3 regions of the Bacillus sp. WC2503 genome follow, and region 3 is predicted to be linked to each of the others. Evidence: riboswitches for the same ligand, from Rfam matches in the RefSeq annotation. Region 3 holds a riboswitch; each other region holds the start of a gene.

Region 1 (2,280 bases), 2.5 Mb from region 3:
TGTAATACACGATTGCATGGATTACCAGTAGGATCTAAATGTCTAACAAGAACAACTTTATCCTCTGTCAATGTCCCAGTTTTATCTGTACAAAGAATGTTCATCGCGCCTAAGTTTTGAATAGAATTTAGCTGTTTTACAATAACTTTTTGCTTAGACATGTTCACAGCACCTTTAGCTAAATTAGCAGTTACAATCATTGGTAACATTTCAGGTGTAAGACCAACTGCAATAGCGATAGCGAAGAAGAAAGCTTCTTGCCAATCACCTTTTGTGAATCCATTAATGAGAAGGACAATGGGCGCCATAATAAGCATGAATGTAATTAAGAGCCAGCTTACTTTGTTTACACCTTTATCAAAGCTTGTTTCTGCGCGCTTCCCGATTACTTTATTCGCTAAAGAGCCGAAATACGTATCGGTACTTGTTGAAACGACAACAGCTTTTGCGCTACCACTTACAATATTCGTACCCATAAAGCAAAGGTTTTCCATATCGAGTGGATTGAAATTTTTTTTCATATTTTTTGGTAAGATATGCTTGTTTTCTGTATGGTAGCAGTTTTCGTATTTTTCTACAGGAAGTGCTTCCCCGGTTAATGAAGACTGATTAACAAATAAATCTTTAGCCGATAAAATACGCACATCAGCTGGAACGATGTCACCGGCTGAAAGTGAAATAATATCGCCAGGTACAAGTTCTTCAATTGGAATTTCTATTGTATAATTTCGATTTAAATTCGTTACGTTTTTTGTTTCGTGTACAAATCCATCTATTCTAAAGACGCTCGCGGTTGTTCGAACCATCGCCTTTAATTTATCCGCGGCTTTTTGAGAGCGGAATTCTTGTAAAAAGCGAATCGTTGAACTTAGAAGTACCATTACAGATACGACAATTGTTCCTTGCATGTCATCTGTGAAAAAAGAGAGCGCTCCAAGAGCTAATAAAACAAAAATAAATGGATTTTTAAATGCCAGCAGAAATTGAATGTACCACGGCAATGTTTTATTATGAGCAATTTCGTTCGGACCATATAAAGAAAGTCTACGGGACGCTTCTTGTTTAGAGAGTCCATTTTCTGTAGTTTCTAGAAGTTTTAATGCAGAGTTTATATCTTGTGTTGCAACTTCCACTAATACTTTGTTATTTGTTTGCATGCTATCTTGATCGTAAGCATGCTTTGTTTCTTGTCTTTGAAAATTAAACATCGGTAGTTCCTCCTTTGTCATGAAGGAGGAAACAAACTGTTACTCGACTATTTAAAATTAGGAGGAACAGCTTCTTTCCTACCTACATGATGAAATATTAACGTAAAACATATGGGTATCTGGGCCGAATCATCACTTGCCACTGTTCCTCACCTCCGTCCAATTTAATAGTTTCTGAATATGCTATGTTTGTTTCATAGTCAGGTGCATAAAGACATAAAAAAGACCTTTACTCACAACGAGTAAAGGTCTGAATTCACAGTTGAAAAACGTCCACACGAAAGCCTGTTAGTAAACATAGCTAAAAACAGTTTTTGTGTATGACAAAATACATGCACCTCTCCCTCGTTGAGTTTTAGCACTGTATAGCATAGGTACTGAAACCAGCTACGTTAAAAAAGGCCTTCATTCCGACCTTTCCTGTTGACCCATTGGCGTCTCTCGACATTTTTGGGCAGCAGCGTTTCTCTATACAGGAGCCTCACCTAACAGAGACCATATTCAATTACATGTTGAATGTTAGCACTGTAAAATCGTAGTGTCAATATCTTTTTAATCTGTTTTTTTGAAAAATCAAATAGATTTATGAAGGGTATATAGTATGAAATAAGTTGTATTTTTTGAGAATAAGTTGGAAAAATAAAAAATAATGAATATAAATAAAAAGCACTCATTACAGTGCTTTTTATAATAGATTATGAGATTGTAGGATTTTCAAAAATAACAATTTCTGAGTTATTTGTTGTTGAAACGCGTTGTGCGTAATATGTTAAAGCTGAAGAAATATATGTTGGTAATGTCTCATTTGTATGTGATGTTGTATATTCATGGATTAATTCTTTTAAAGTCGTCCATTCTAATTGTGCTGGGTGATCAGACACGAAAGAACTTACCCAGCGATCAAATGAAGATGAAAAATCAGTTTGTAAACGAAATACTTCTTTCATAATAAAACGCTCCCTTAAAATGTAGTACAATCATTTTACCACAAAACACGAACGATAGCTAAATTTTTTGAGTATAACGTTCGTGTTATATAGTTGTCTAGATGATTGGTTATGTAAATTCAATT
Region 2 (2,280 bases), 270 kb from region 3:
TTAAAGAAAATGCTCCAAATACTAGATTCAAAGTAAGATTGATTTAATGGTTCACTTCCACCTAACTTTTGGATATCTTCTGTAGCCTCTGCTTCCATAACATTCATTACGTCATCAAATGTTATAATACCAATCATTTCATTATTTGCTGTTGTTACGGGTATTGCCGCTAAATTATAATTCAGTAGCTTTTTTACAACTTCTTGCTGATCAACCTCAGCGGGTACTGAAATCACCTCTCGAATCATGATATTAGATAATATCTCTTCATCTGCTGCTAGTAATAATTCATGTATGGAAACGATTCCCTTAAGATAACCATGACTATCAAGAACATAAATATAAGAAATTGATTCTACATTTTCAGAATGTTCCCTAATGTACTTCAATGTCATTTTTACTGACCAATTCCCTCTAACTGCAACATAATCACTTGTGACAAGACTTCCTGCCGTTTCAGGTTTGAAAGCCATTAACTTTTTTACATTATGTTTTGTAATTTTATTTAGATACGCCATTAATTGAGCTTGTTTTTCCGGATGAACCGCAAGAAGTAGATCTACTGTTTCATCAATCGGTTGTAAATTTAGTAATTTTTTAGCTTTGTTTTCAGATAAGTGAATTAAGATATTATATTTTTCTTCTATACTCAAATGTTGAAGAATTTTTGAGCTTTTTAATACAGGAATCTTATCTAGTAATATGACTTGATCTTCAATTGAAAACCGTTTTATTTCTTGCGCAACATCATACGACGGATGACGTAAAACTTTATCTGCATCCAAATCATTTTGGGTTACAAGTAATTCATTTAATAATTTCTTCATGTTAACTCCTCCTCATATTGCTAAGGGAGACTCTAGAGTTTCATGAGTGGTTTTGTATTATTTTATCTGTCTAAAATTTTGATTAGAGCATTAATAGTTACATTGCAAGCAATTTATTAAGAACTACCTCCTTTTTGAATATAGACAAGATAAAAATAAATAACATTAAACAAAAAAACCTTACTCAAAAAGGAGTAAGGTTTTTTTACAATACAAATAAATGATTATTAAGACAGCTCTGCAAAAATCCCAGAGGTGCCTTTCTATCAAATCGTATACCACTCCCTCGTTGAGTTTTAGCACTGTATAGCATAGGTTTTTATAACCAGCTACATTAAAAAGGGCCTTAATCCGACCGTTCCTGTTGACCCATTGGCGTCTCTCGACATTTTTGGGCAGCAGCGTTTCTCTATACAGGAGCCTCACCTAACAAAGATTATTGAATTACTTCAAAATTTAAACCAGAATTTAATATTTGTCAACTAACTTTCGATTTGATTCATAAAAAATTCTTTTTTAGAGAAATGTAATTAGATTCTATTACAAATTTGAAATTTAAATACAATTAATTCAAAAAAACGTTATAAAACATATGAAATTTCGTATAAGAAACGTATTGTTTATGATTAATTTGTAACTTTATAGCAGAAGTTACATCATTAGTCATACCGTACTTCAAAAGAACATTCTTCAAAAAATCTTATTTTATGATTAATATCTTCTTTACTGTTTATCAAATTTATATGGTTAAACTACTTAATCAAATTATACATTCCAAGTCGCAAATATGTATCTATATGAGACAATTAAATACAATTTCTCAAATCATTTCTCAAAGATTTATAAAGCAATAAAGAATATAAAGTTAGCAATACGTTTACTTGACAAGCAAAAAAAAAGTATTTATGCTGGCTACACGAAACTAACACATAAAATTTATATTGCTAAACCTGTTAGGTGAGGCTCCTATACAAACACAGGCTATTGCCCAAAAATGTCGAAAGACGCCAATGGGTAGAACAGGAATTGTCGGATTAAGGCTCTTCTTAAGATAGCTAAGTAATGAATTTCCATTACTTTACGTTGTATAGTGCCAAAGCTCTACTAGGGGGAGAAAAGCTTTATTTAGTCATGCCATTTTGAAATCCCCCTAGTATGTAACTAGGGGGATTTTTACGTAAGAAAACAGGGTGTAAGCGATAGGATCTCTCAAAACAAAAATACTATTTATTAATTGGTGAGAACAAGATTCTATTCATTAGCAAATGTAATATTAAGTGTTAATGTAAATCAGGAGGATATAAAAATGAAAAAAATATTAAAACTCGATTATCTATTGCTCCTCCCTCTATTCATAACATGTACTTTAGGTATTATCATGATGTATAGCGCGAGCTCCATTGTAGCTGTTCAACATTACGGTTATAACAGTAGGCACTTTGTCGATTCTCAA
Region 3 (2,280 bases):
AAAAGCACGAAATAATAGTGCCATACCATCAACTAATAATACTTTTTTCATAATTCCTCTCCTACTAACAAAAAATAATAACCTCACGTTATCACGTAAGGTTATATAAATAGATTACCATTCTACGTTTTTTCAACTTTGTCTATTATACATTGTTTTTATATATTTAGCATCATTAACACATTAAGACGTTCTACTGCAACAAGTATGAAGTATTCCTGAATACGTATTTTTACCTGTTGAAACAACTACAGCCTTTGCATTTCCACCAATAATATTAGTACCTTTAAAACATACATTTTCAAGTTCAAGTGGATTATAGTCTTTCATCCGTTTTAATGGAATAAATCTTTTACGTTCAAGGTGGTAGCAACTTTCAAATTTCTCAACATTTGCATCGTTCCCTGTCAACACAGATTCATTTACCAATAAATCATTTGCATAAATGATACGTACATCTGCCGGTACTATATCACCTTCTGAAAGAAAAATCATATCTCCTGGTACAAGTTCTTGTACTGGTAACTTCATCATTTTCAGTTCGTTATTTAGCCCTGTACTACTAGCACATTCTACTCTAGACACAGTAATTGTTTCACATTGCAATTGATCACGCACATGTTGTTTTGAAAAACCTGGAATCATTCCACTTAACTTCATTATTACTTCTGCAATACGCGCTCTTTTTGAAGTCAATTCATTTCGACCGTATACTTGAATACGTTTTTGCGCCTCTTTCATAGATAATCCGTCTCTTGTTGTTTTAAAATACGCAAATACAGATTTTACATCTCTTGTTGCAATTTCAATCAATAAATCTTTATTTTTTTGAAGCATTGTTTGTTCTTTCATTGATTTTTTACTTTGTTTATATGACGTGTTACCCACAGTTTTGTTTACATATAACATATTATCGTCTCCTCCTTTACAACATAGGAAGAAACGCTTTGTTTCTCAATTTATCCACTTTACCGTGAAAGTGTCTAGCGCTTAATTATGTATATAAACGCTACATTATGATAAATATAGAGGGAGGAACAAGTCGTTTCCTGCCTACATCATATATTTTTGATTTGAAGTATATGGGTAACGGAACCGAGTCAGAATTTGACATGCTCCTCACCTCCTCGTTTATTTTTATAGTTTATATTATGAAATGACTCATAGATTGGTAACAAAAAAGACCCTTACTCATAAGAGAGCAAAGGTCATTGCATACACAAATAAACGATTCCTAATATAATTAGAAATCTACGGACCTCTCCCTCGCCGAGTTTTAGCACTGTATAGCATAGGTTCATTACCAGCTACGTTAAGAAAAACCTTAATTCGATCATTCCTGTTGACCCATTGGCGTCTCTCGACATTTTTGGGCAGTAGCATTTCTCTATACAGGAGCCTCACCTAACAGAGACTTATTTTAATTACATAGAAAATGTTACTCTTATTTAAAATAGATGTCAACACTTTGTATGGAAACTTTTCCTTATTACAGAAAAGCCCTCTCTGTTGTTAGCCTATTTTCTCATATATAGTACAAGTTAGCGAACAAAAAAAACTTACGTATAAAACGTAAGTTTTTAGTAAGTTACACAACCAGCAATTACAATACCAATTGAAAGTGATAAAAACATAAGAAACAGGCCGACTGCTTGATTATCTTCTTCAAGGCTTTTATTTATATTAAAGCGTGGTGTAAGCCACTCAGCTAAATAATAAACAATAATTTGGGCCAAAATACCAACCGCTCCCCACGAAACCATATCCAAAAGTGAAATGGAATTAGCGGCCGTTGAATATAAAACGATAGCTAGCCCGAGTACCCTTCCTCCAAGTACATAACTGACCGCTTTGTTACCCTGAGCCATTAACTTAAATTCTTTCACTTTCGTTGTCACTTCCATAAGGAACAAACCTATACATAAAAGTACGAGTGATACTGCTAAATATAGTAAAAAATTAATCATTTATTTTCCCCCTTCGTAATACCTACTGGTAAATAATAAGATTCATTTCCTGTAATCTTTTCCCCAGCACGTATACCGATACTGCTCGCTTTTCCAGCGATTAAAAACGCCCCAAACACATACGATAGTTTCTCCACTCCTTTTTCAGTTTCCAAACATACAACTGGAAGCTCTATATACTTTTGAAATATCGGCAATGACGTTTTATATGTTTCATGTGCATTTCGAATCATAATATTCGTGTCTTTATCGCGAATTGTAATTGTGTCACCTTCCCTACCAAACGAAGGTTTTTGAACGAAAGAACCTTTTC

The links. A riboswitch is a leader RNA that binds a small molecule or an ion and turns the genes downstream of it on or off. The one in region 3 is predicted to bind magnesium.
Region 1: another riboswitch for magnesium. It lies ahead of mgtA (magnesium-translocating P-type ATPase); the one in region 3 lies ahead of ACUN26_RS04660 (P-type ATPase).
Region 2: another riboswitch for magnesium. It lies ahead of mgtE (magnesium transporter); the one in region 3 lies ahead of ACUN26_RS04660 (P-type ATPase).

The regions. Positions count from the first base shown of each region.
Region 1 covers NZ_JBQYMD010000001.1:3,394,335-3,396,614, reverse strand. Annotated here, with positions in the region: gene mgtA (magnesium-translocating P-type ATPase) at 1-1,208, opposite strand, end outside; M-box (ykoK) riboswitch at 1,541-1,708, opposite strand; gene ACUN26_RS17320 (DUF3932 family protein) at 1,904-2,155, opposite strand.
Region 2 covers NZ_JBQYMD010000001.1:1,127,882-1,130,161, reverse strand. Annotated here, with positions in the region: gene mgtE (magnesium transporter) at 1-827, opposite strand, end outside; M-box (ykoK) riboswitch at 1,101-1,268, opposite strand; M-box (ykoK) riboswitch at 1,770-1,946, shown strand; gene ACUN26_RS05985 (FtsW/RodA/SpoVE family cell cycle protein) at 2,134-2,280, shown strand, end outside.
Region 3 covers NZ_JBQYMD010000001.1:858,994-861,273, reverse strand. Annotated here, with positions in the region: gene ACUN26_RS04665 (5'-3' exonuclease) at 1-51, opposite strand, end outside; gene ACUN26_RS04660 (P-type ATPase) at 184-909, opposite strand; M-box (ykoK) riboswitch at 1,254-1,419, opposite strand; gene ACUN26_RS04655 (DUF350 domain-containing protein) at 1,581-1,967, opposite strand; gene ACUN26_RS04650 (glutathionylspermidine synthase family protein) at 1,964-2,280, opposite strand, start outside.